Regions from separate parts of the Streptomyces sp. NPDC048521 genome, predicted to be linked through region 3. Evidence: predicted binding sites of a transcription regulator. Region 3 holds the regulator's gene; each other region holds the start of a gene.

Region 1 (3,271 bases), on a different contig from region 3:
CCGCGCCGGCTTCGAGGTGGACCACCAGGACGACTGGGACCTGCCACCGGTCTTCACCACGGTCCCCACCCGGCAGAAGGTCGTCTTCCTCACGATCGACGACGGCGCGGAGAAGGACCCGAAGTTCCTCGCCATGATGCGGGACCTGAAGATCCCCTACACCGCCTTCCTCAGCAACTACCTGGTCAAGGACGACTACGCCTACTTCCGGAAGATGCAGTCCCACGGCAACACCCTCAACAACCACACGCTGCACCATCCCTACCTGCCGGGCCTGACCTACGAGGAGCAGAAGGACGAGATCTGCGGCATGCAGTCCGTCATGAAGAGTCAGTTCGGCAAGGCGCCCACCGTCTTCCGCCCGCCGTACGGCAACTACAACCAGGACACCCTGGTCGCCGCGAAGGCCTGCGGCATCAAGTACGCGCCGATCTGGAACGAGGAGGTCTTCGTCGACCACTGGGAGTACCGCGAGGACGACCGGCGGCTGCGCCGCGGCGACATCGTCCTCACCCACTTCCGCGGCCGGGACGACTGGGACGGCACGATGGTCGACGACATGCGCCGCTTCCTGAACAAGGTCACGCGCGAGGGCTACGCCGTGGCCCGCCTGGAGGACTACCTGTGAGGCGGGCGCGGGGCCTGGCCGCGGCACTCGCCGCGGCCCTCCTCCTCGCGGGCTGCGCGCAATCCGTCGACCCCATCGAACGCCTCGGCAAGAAGGCGGCCGAAGGGGTACGCCCGCACGGCCCCGCCCCCGACCGTTCCTACCGCCACTGGGGCCTGTCCGCGCCCCTGGCCCGCCCGCCCCGGCCCACCACCCGGCCCCTCGCCCTCGGTCCCCGCACCGGGGGCCGCACCCTGCCCCGCGTCGTGGACCACGTCCCCACCCGCGACCCGGTCGTCTTCCTCACCTACGACGACGGCGCCGAGAAGGACCCCCGCTTCGTCGACATGGTCCGCGAACTCCGCCTGCCCGTCAGCCTGTTCCTCACCGACAGCGTCGCCGGCCCCGGCTACGGCCACTTCGCCCGTCTGCGCGGGCTCGGCGCCGGCATCCAGAACCACACCGTCGACCACCGCGCGCTCGCCGGACAGCCGTACGCCGCCCAGCGTGCCGAGATCTGCGGCCAGCAGCACCGGCTCCGGGCCCGCCTCGGCGTCCGCCCCCGCCTCTTCCGCCCGCCCTACGGCGCGTACGACACCACCACCGTGCGCGCGGCGGCCGACTGCGGCATCTCCACGGTCGTCCTGTGGCGCGCCGCGATGACCCCGGCGGACCTCGTCTTCACCCGGGGCGAGCACCGCCTGCGCCCCGGCGACATCGTCCTGGTCGGCCCGGACGAGTCCACGGGTCCGACCCTGCGGGAACGCACGACGCGGGTCCTGCGGCGGGTGCAGCAGCGGGGGCTGACGGTGGGGCGCCTCGAGGACTACCTGTAGAAGACCCGGCTCGTACGGCGTCCGAGGACGCGACACGCCAGGGCCGGCCGCGGGGTCCGGAGGGCGGCAGCACCCGGTGGAGGCGGGCGGACACCGGTCACGGACACGCTCGACGCACCCCGAACCCGGCCGACGCGCCGCACGGCATTGGCACTCCGCTTGACCGAGTGCTAATCGCGGTCATAGTCTCGGCTCTGGCACTCCCCACTGGAGAGTGCCAACAAAGCGACGGGCAGGTCCGGCACCCGCGACGACGGATCGACCTGGTCGCCACCTCAGACAGTTAACCCCGTGAGATCTCCGAAGGGGGAGGTCGGATCGTGACGACCGCCAGCTCCAAGGTTGCCATCAAGCCGCTCGAGGACCGCATCGTGGTCCAGCCGCTGGACGCCGAGCAGACCACGGCCTCTGGCCTGGTCATCCCGGACACTGCGAAGGAGAAGCCCCAGGAGGGCGCCGTCCTCGCCGTGGGCCCGGGCCGGTTCGAGAACGGCGAGCGCCTTCCGCTCGACGTCAAGGTCGGCGACGTCGTCCTCTACAGCAAGTACGGCGGCACCGAGGTGAAGTACAACGGCGAGGAGTACCTCGTCCTCTCGGCTCGCGACGTCCTCGCGATCATCGAGAAGTAACACCTCGAGCAGAACCTTTGCTTATGGCTGCGCCCCTGGCCCCCGCGATCGATAAGAAGCCGGGCGCCCGGGGCGCAGTGTCTTTTTACTCCCACAGATTTCCGAGAGGGCTCCCGCTGTCATGGCGAAGATCCTGAAGTTCGACGAGGACGCCCGTCGCGCCCTCGAGCGCGGCGTCAACAAGCTGGCCGACACGGTGAAGGTGACGATCGGCCCCAAGGGCCGCAACGTCGTCATCGACAAGAAGTTCGGCGCCCCGACCATCACCAACGACGGTGTCACGATCGCCCGCGAGGTCGAGATCGAGGACCCGTACGAGAACCTCGGCGCGCAGCTGGTGAAGGAGGTGGCGACCAAGACCAACGACATCGCTGGTGACGGCACCACCACCGCCACCGTCCTGGCCCAGGCGCTCGTCCGCGAGGGTCTGAAGAACGTCGCCGCCGGTGCCTCCCCGGCCGCCCTGAAGAAGGGCATCGACGCCGCGGTCAAGGCCGTCTCCGACGACCTGCTCGCCACGGCCCGCCCGATCGACGAGAAGTCCGACATCGCCGCCGTGGCCGCGCTGTCCGCCCAGGACCAGCAGGTCGGCGAGCTGATCGCCGAGGCGATGGACAAGGTCGGCAAGGACGGTGTCATCACCGTCGAGGAGTCCAACACCTTCGGCCTGGAGCTGGACTTCACCGAGGGCATGGCCTTCGACAAGGGCTACCTGTCGCCGTACTTCGTGACGGACCAGGAGCGCATGGAGGCCGTCCTCGACGAGCCGTACATCCTCATCACGCAGGGCAAGATCTCCGCCATCGCGGACCTCCTGCCGCTGCTGGAGAAGGTCATCCAGTCCAACTCCTCCAAGCCGCTGCTGATCATCGCCGAGGACGTCGAGGGCGAGGCCCTGTCGACCCTGGTGGTCAACAAGATCCGCGGCACCTTCAACGCCGTCGCGGTGAAGGCCCCCGGCTTCGGCGACCGCCGCAAGGCGATGCTGCAGGACATGGCCGTCCTCACCGGCGCCACCGTCATCTCCGAGGAGGTCGGCCTCAAGCTCGACCAGGTCGGCATCGACGTGCTCGGCTCCGCCCGCCGCGTCACCGTCACCAAGGACGACACCACGGTCGTCGACGGCGCCGGCAAGTCCGAGGACGTGCAGGGCCGCGTCGCCCAGATCAAGGCCGAGATCGAGAACACCGACTCCGACT
Region 2 (3,271 bases), on a different contig from region 3:
GCCGCCCGGGTGCTGGACGACCAGGGCAAGCTGCGCCGGTTCGTCAACGTCTACGTCAACGACGACGACGTCCGCTTCGAGCAGGGCCTCGAGACGGCGACCCCCGACGGCGCCGGCGTCTCGATCATTCCGGCCGTCGCCGGCGGGTGCTGACCGAATGACCGATCATTACCTTCGGTAACAGTGGTTACGTATTGTTCATCGGATTGCCCCTTCCGTGAGAGAAGCGGAGGGGGCAATTCTGTGTGATTGAGCGCGGTAGAGTTGGGGAACACGGTCGCGGCCTTCGGGTTGCGGGCCCTGGATTCACGCCGCACAGCCCGACAAGAAGTAGCCAAAGTATGCGGGTTTTATGCGGCTTTTGTTCTTTTTGTGGAGCCCGACTTGCCCTGAATTCGGGCGAATTCTCGGCACATTCCGGGCCGTGCCCTTCCGGAATTCTCGTCCGATTGACCTGTTGCAGACGGCAGTTGGACAGATACATTCAGCCGCGGTCGACGCGTTCCGGCGCACGCCCCCGTCCGATGGGGGGCGAGGTCTGACCCGGGTCCGCGAAGTGCGGATCTGTGCAAGGGCCAGTAATAGGGGAGTTAGGCATGGCTCAGGGCACCGTCAAGTGGTTCAACGCGGAGAAGGGGTACGGCTTCATCGCGGTCGACGGTGGTGCGGACGTCTTCGTCCACTACAGCGCCATTCAGATGGACGGCTACCGCACCCTGGAAGAGGGCCAGCGGGTGGAGTTCGAGATCTCGCAGGGCCAGAAGGGCCCGCAGGCCGACATGGTTCGCCTCAGCGCCTGAACGTTTCTTGTCACGAAGGGCCCGCACCGGCACAGGGTGCGGGCCCTTCGTCATGCCCCGGCGCCCCGGGGTCCGCGGACGGCCGGGCGCCCCTGTACCCCCGGAGGCGCTTGCACTCGACCATGCCGAGTGCTAATCATTGCGTTAGCACTCTGAAGGTGAGAGTGACAGTGAAGGACCGGGTCGGTGAGGCCCGCAGGCCGGGTGGGGCAAGGAACCACGAGGCCGGCGAGCCGTCCGTCGCGGGCGCGGGCGCGGTCCGAAGGAATCACCCCCAGTCCTGGAGGGACCACTTCACATGGCCAAGATCATCGCGTTCGACGAGGAGGCGCGGCGCGGCCTCGAGCGCGGCATGAACCAGCTCGCGGACGCCGTGAAGGTGACGCTCGGCCCCAAGGGCCGCAACGTCGTCCTCGAGAAGAAGTGGGGCGCCCCCACGATCACCAACGATGGTGTCTCCATCGCCAAGGAGATCGAGCTCGAGGACCCGTACGAGAAGATCGGCGCCGAGCTGGTCAAGGAAGTCGCCAAGAAGACGGACGACGTCGCCGGTGACGGTACGACCACCGCGACCGTGCTCGCCCAGGCCCTGGTCAAGGAGGGCCTGCGCAACGTCGCCGCCGGTGCCAACCCGATGGCTCTGAAGCGCGGTATCGAGAAGGCCGTCGAGGCCGTCTCCGCCGCCCTGCTGGAGCAGGCGAAGGACGTCGAGACCAAGGAGCAGATCGCCTCCACCGCGTCCATCTCCGCCGCCGACACCCAGATCGGCGAGCTGATCGCCGAGGCCATGGACAAGGTCGGCAAGGAAGGCGTCATCACCGTCGAGGAGTCCCAGACCTTCGGTCTGGAGCTGGAGCTCACCGAGGGTATGCGCTTCGACAAGGGCTACATCTCGGCGTACTTCGCCACCGACATGGAGCGTATGGAGGCCGTCCTCGACGACCCGTACATCCTGATCGCCAACTCCAAGATCTCCTCGGTCAAGGACCTGCTCCCGCTGCTGGAGAAGGTCATGCAGTCGGGCAAGCCGCTGCTGATCATCGCCGAAGACGTCGAGGGCGAGGCCCTGTCGACCCTGGTCGTCAACAAGATCCGCGGCACCTTCAAGTCCGTCGCCGTCAAGGCCCCGGGCTTCGGCGACCGCCGCAAGGCGATGCTCAACGACATCGCCATCCTCACCGGCGGCGAGGTCATCTCCGAGGAGGTCGGTCTCAAGCTCGAGAACACGACCCTCGACCTCCTGGGCAAGGCCCGCAAGGTCGTCATCACCAAGGACGAGACCACCATCGTCGACGGTGCCGGCTCCTCCGAGCAGGTCGCGGGCCGCGTGAACCAGATCCGCGCCGAGATCGAGAACAGCGACTCGGACTACGACCGCGAGAAGCTGCAGGAGCGCCTGGCGAAGCTCGCCGGCGGTGTCGCGGTCATCAAGGCCGGTGCCGCCACCGAGGTGGAGCTCAAGGAGCGCAAGCACCGCATCGAGGACGCCGTCCGCAACGCGAAGGCCGCCGTCGAGGAGGGCATCGTCGCCGGTGGTGGCGTGGCCCTGCTGCAGGCCTCCCAGGTCTTCGAGAAGCTGGAGCTGGACGGCGACGAGGCGACCGGCGCAAACGCCGTGCGCATCGCGCTCGAGGCCCCGCTGAAGCAGATCGCCGTCAACGCCGGCCTCGAGGGCGGTGTCGTGGTGGAGAAGGTGCGCAACCTGACCCCGGGCCACGGCCTGAACGCCGCGACCGGCGAGTACGTCGACCTGGTCGCCGAGGGCATCATCGACCCGGCGAAGGTGACCCGCTCTGCCCTGCAGAACGCCGCCTCCATCGCCGCGCTGTTCCTCACCACCGAGGCCGTCATCGCCGACAAGCCGGAGAAGGCCGCCGCGCCGGCCGGCGGCGGCATGCCGGGCGGTGACATGGACTTCTGATCCTTCCCAGGATCGGCACAGTCCTTTCGTGCGAGGGCGGCACTCCCTGTCTGTGACAGGGGGTGCCGCCCTCGGGCGTGTCCGGGGTCAGGTGGGGGGCTGGGGCACTCGTGATCGCTCCCGTGCGTTGCCCCGATGACCAGTGAGGAGCCAGCATGACGACGAGCGAGTCCCCGGCCCCCGGCACCGACGGCCCTGTGGTGCGCACCGCCTCCGGCGCGGTGCGCGGCCTGCGCGAGCAGGGGCTGGCGGTGTTCCGGGGCATCCCCTTCGCCGAACCGCCGGTCGGTGCGGCCCGCTTCCAGGCCCCGCGCCGCGCCCGCCCCTGGGACGGCACGCGGGAGGCGTACGCCTTCGGCCCGCCGCCCCCGCAGGAGCCGGGCGTACTGGGCCCCTCGGCCCGGCCCGCCGGCCCCACGGGCGACGACTGGCTCACGCTGAACGTGTGGACCCCCGACCCGGACCCGTCGGCCGCCCGCCCGGTGATGGTGTGGATCCACGGCGGCGCGTACAAACTGGGGCACGGCGGCCAGCCGGGCTACGACGCCCA
Region 3 (3,271 bases):
GGAAGCCGCGCGGCTCCATCGGGAACACCCGGTGCTTGCCGAAGCGGTCCTCCAGGGTCACCGTGCCCGCCTCGCAGCCGATCACCGCCCCGCAGAACCCGGTGCCGGGCTCCTCCACCACCAGCCCCGGCTCGGCCGGTACCTCCGGGACCGGCTTCGGCTTCTTCCACGGCGGTGTCAGGTCGGCGGAGTACACACGAGGGCGCGGGCCCGAAGGGCCCTCGTGGGAAGGGCGGTTGCGGGAGACGGGTGGGCGCATTCGGATGACGATAGGAGAAGCCGCGCACCGAGGCTCACGACACGCCGAAACGCGCTGCCAGCTCCTCGCGTTGCCGTCGTACGAAGCCCGCGTCCACCACCGCTCCGTGCCCGGGCACGTACAGCGCGTCGTCACCGCCCAGCGCCAGCAGCCGGTCCAGCGCGTCCGGCCAGCGGGACGGGACCGCGTCCGGGCCGGCCTGGGGCTCGCCGGACTCCTCGACCAGGTCACCGCAGAAGACCACCTCCGGCCCGCCGGAAACGGAGCCGGGGACCAGGACCGCCAGGTCGTAGGCGGTGTGCCCGGGGCCCACGTTGGCCAGCAGGGCCTGGCGCCCGCCGCCGAGGTCGAGGGTCCACTCGCCGGAGACCAGGTGCCGAGGCGGGCCCAGCGCGTCCACCGCCTCGTCGGCGTCGGCCACCGGCAGCCCGTTGCGGATCGCGTCCAGGCGCAGCTCCCCGCGCTCGTGGGCGAACACCGCGTCGACGCCCACCGCCGCGTACACCTCGGTCCCGGCGAACGCGGCCGTCCCGAAGACGTGGTCGAAGTGGGGATGGGTGAGCGCGAGATGGGTCACACGGCCGCCGGACAGCTCCTGGGCCCGGGCCCGCACCCGCGCCCCTTCGGCCAGGCTCGAGCCGGCGTCCACCACCAGTGCCGTACCCTCGCCGAGGATCAGGCCCACCGTGCAGTCCCAGCCGGGCAGCCGGCACCGCCCGACACCGGCGGCCAGCCGTTCCCACCCCAGCTCTTCCCAAGTCACCGTCATACCGCGACGCTAGCGGTACGCGGGGTTACGAGCCGGTAGGGACGGGACCCGACCTTGCCCAGTGCGTACCTGACAGCCGTACACTGGGCCGGGGAAGTCTGGCACTCGCACGGGAAGAGTGCCAGGCGGACGACCTGACGGGCCGAGGGGACGACGTGCTGGAGGTGCGCGCGGATGCTGAGTGAACGCAGGCTGCAGGTGCTGCGCGCGATCGTCCAGGACTACGTCGGCACCGAGGAGCCGGTGGGTTCCAAGGCGCTCACCGAGCGGCACAACCTCGGCGTCTCCCCGGCGACCGTCCGAAACGACATGGCCGCCCTGGAGGACGAGGGGTACATCGCCCAGCCGCACACCAGCGCCGGGCGCATCCCCACCGACAAGGGCTACCGGCTGTTCGTGGACAAGCTCGCGGGCGTCAAGCCGATGACCGCGCCCGAGCGGCGGGCGATCCAGAGCTTCCTGGAGGGCGCCGTCGACCTCGACGACGTCGTGGCGCGCACGGTGCGGCTGCTCGCGCAGCTGACCCGGCAGGTCGCCGTCGTGCAGTACCCGTCGCTGACCCGGTCCACCGTCCGGCACGTGGAGCTGCTCTCGCTCGCTCCCGCGCGCGTGATGCTCGTGCTGATCACGGACACCGGCCGGGTCGAGCAGCGGATGGTCGACTGCCCGGCGCCGTTCGGCGAGACCTCGCTGGCGGATCTGCGGGCCCGGCTGAACAGCCGGGTCGCGGGCCGCCGGTTCACGGACGTGCCGAGACTGGTCGAGGACCTGCCGGACGCCTTCGAGCCGGAGGACCGCGGTACGGTCTCCACGGTGCTCTCCACTCTCCTGGAGACACTCGTCGAGGAGAACGAGGAGCGGCTGATGATCGGCGGCACCGCCAATCTCACCCGCTTCGGGCACGACTTCCCCCTCACGATCCGGCCCGTCCTGGAGGCCCTGGAGGAGCACGTCGTGCTCCTCAAGCTCCTCGGCGAGGCCAAGGACCCCGGCGTGACCGTGCGCATCGGCCACGAGAACGCCCATGAAGGACTCAACTCCACCTCCGTGGTGTCGGTCGGCTACGGTTCGGGCGGCGAGGCGGTTGCCAAGCTCGGCGTGGTCGGACCGACCCGCATGGACTACCCGGGAACGATGGGAGCGGTACGCGCAGTGGCACGGTACGTCGGACAGATCCTGGCGGAGTCTTAAGTGGCCACGGACTACTACGCCGTTCTCGGCGTGCGCCGCGACGCGTCGCAGGATGAGATCAAGAAGGCGTTCCGTCGGCTCGCGCGCGAGCTGCACCCGGACGTCAACCCCGATCCGAAGACCCAGGAGCGGTTCAAGGAGATCAACGCCGCTTACGAGGTGCTGTCGGACCCGCAGAAGAAGCAGGTCTACGACCTCGGCGGCGATCCGCTCTCCCAGTCGGGCGGCGCGGGCGCGGGCGGCTTCGGGGCCGGTGGCTTCGGCAACTTCTCCGACATCATGGACGCGTTCTTCGGTACGGCGTCGCAGCGCGGGCCACGCTCGCGCACCCGGCGCGGCCAGGACGCGATGATCCGTATCGAGGTCGAGCTGGACGAGGCCGCGTTCGGTACGACCAAGGACATCCAGGTCGACACCGCGGTCGTCTGCAACACCTGCAACGGCGAGGGCGCGGCTCCGGGCACCTCCGCCCAGACGTGTGACATGTGCCGCGGCCGGGGCGAGGTCTCCCAGGTCACGCGGTCCTTCCTGGGCCAGGTCATGACCTCGCGGCCCTGCCCGCAGTGCCAGGGCTTCGGAACCGTGGTGCCGACGCCGTGCCCCGAGTGCGCGGGTGACGGGCGCGTACGGTCGCGGCGCACGCTCACCGTGAAGATCCCGGCCGGTGTCGACAACGGCACGCGGATCCAGCTCGCCGGTGAGGGCGAGGTCGGGCCGGGCGGTGGTCCGGCCGGTGACCTGTACGTCGAGATCCACGAGCTGCCGCACCCGACCTTCCAGCGGCGCGGCGACGACCTGCACTGCACGGTCACGATCCCGATGACCGCGGCGGCGCTCGGTACGAAGGTGCCGCTGGAGACGCTGGACGGGATGGAGGAGGTCGACATCCGGCCCGGCACCCAGTCCGGTCAGTCGATCCCGCTGCACAACCGTGGCGTCACGCATCTGCGGGGCGGCGGCCGGGGTGACCTCGTCGTCCACGTGGAGGTCCAGACCCCGACCAAGCTCGACCCGGAGCAGGAACGCCTGCTGCGCGAGCTGGCCAAGCTGCG

What was found. Region 3 encodes HrcA, which represses chaperone genes, less so after heat shock. Its sites were predicted from a motif close to TTNGCACTCNGNNNNNCNGAGTGCNAA; they were not measured.
Region 1: groES (co-chaperone GroES) is a predicted target of HrcA. The motif match lies at 1,591-1,617, and genes of this name have one in related genera.
Region 2: groL (chaperonin GroEL) is a predicted target of HrcA. The motif match lies at 910-936, and genes of this name have one in related genera.

The regions. Positions count from the first base shown of each region.
Region 1 is NZ_JBICWR010000004.1:467,650-470,920, forward strand. It holds gene ACGFRF_RS13090 (polysaccharide deacetylase family protein) at 1-628, shown strand, start outside; gene ACGFRF_RS13095 (polysaccharide deacetylase family protein) at 625-1,443, shown strand; gene groES (co-chaperone GroES) at 1,764-2,072, shown strand; gene groL (chaperonin GroEL) at 2,194-3,271, shown strand, end outside.
Region 2 is NZ_JBICWR010000004.1:137,081-140,351, forward strand. It holds gene ACGFRF_RS11580 (MoaD/ThiS family protein) at 1-153, shown strand, start outside; gene ACGFRF_RS11585 (cold-shock protein) at 597-800, shown strand; gene groL (chaperonin GroEL) at 1,099-2,721, shown strand; gene ACGFRF_RS11595 (carboxylesterase/lipase family protein) at 2,877-3,271, shown strand, end outside.
Region 3 is NZ_JBICWR010000014.1:54,246-57,516, forward strand. It holds gene ACGFRF_RS28720 (DUF3097 domain-containing protein) at 1-259, opposite strand, end outside; gene ACGFRF_RS28725 (MBL fold metallo-hydrolase) at 294-1,028, opposite strand; gene hrcA (heat-inducible transcriptional repressor HrcA) at 1,203-2,219, shown strand; gene dnaJ (molecular chaperone DnaJ) at 2,220-3,271, shown strand, end outside.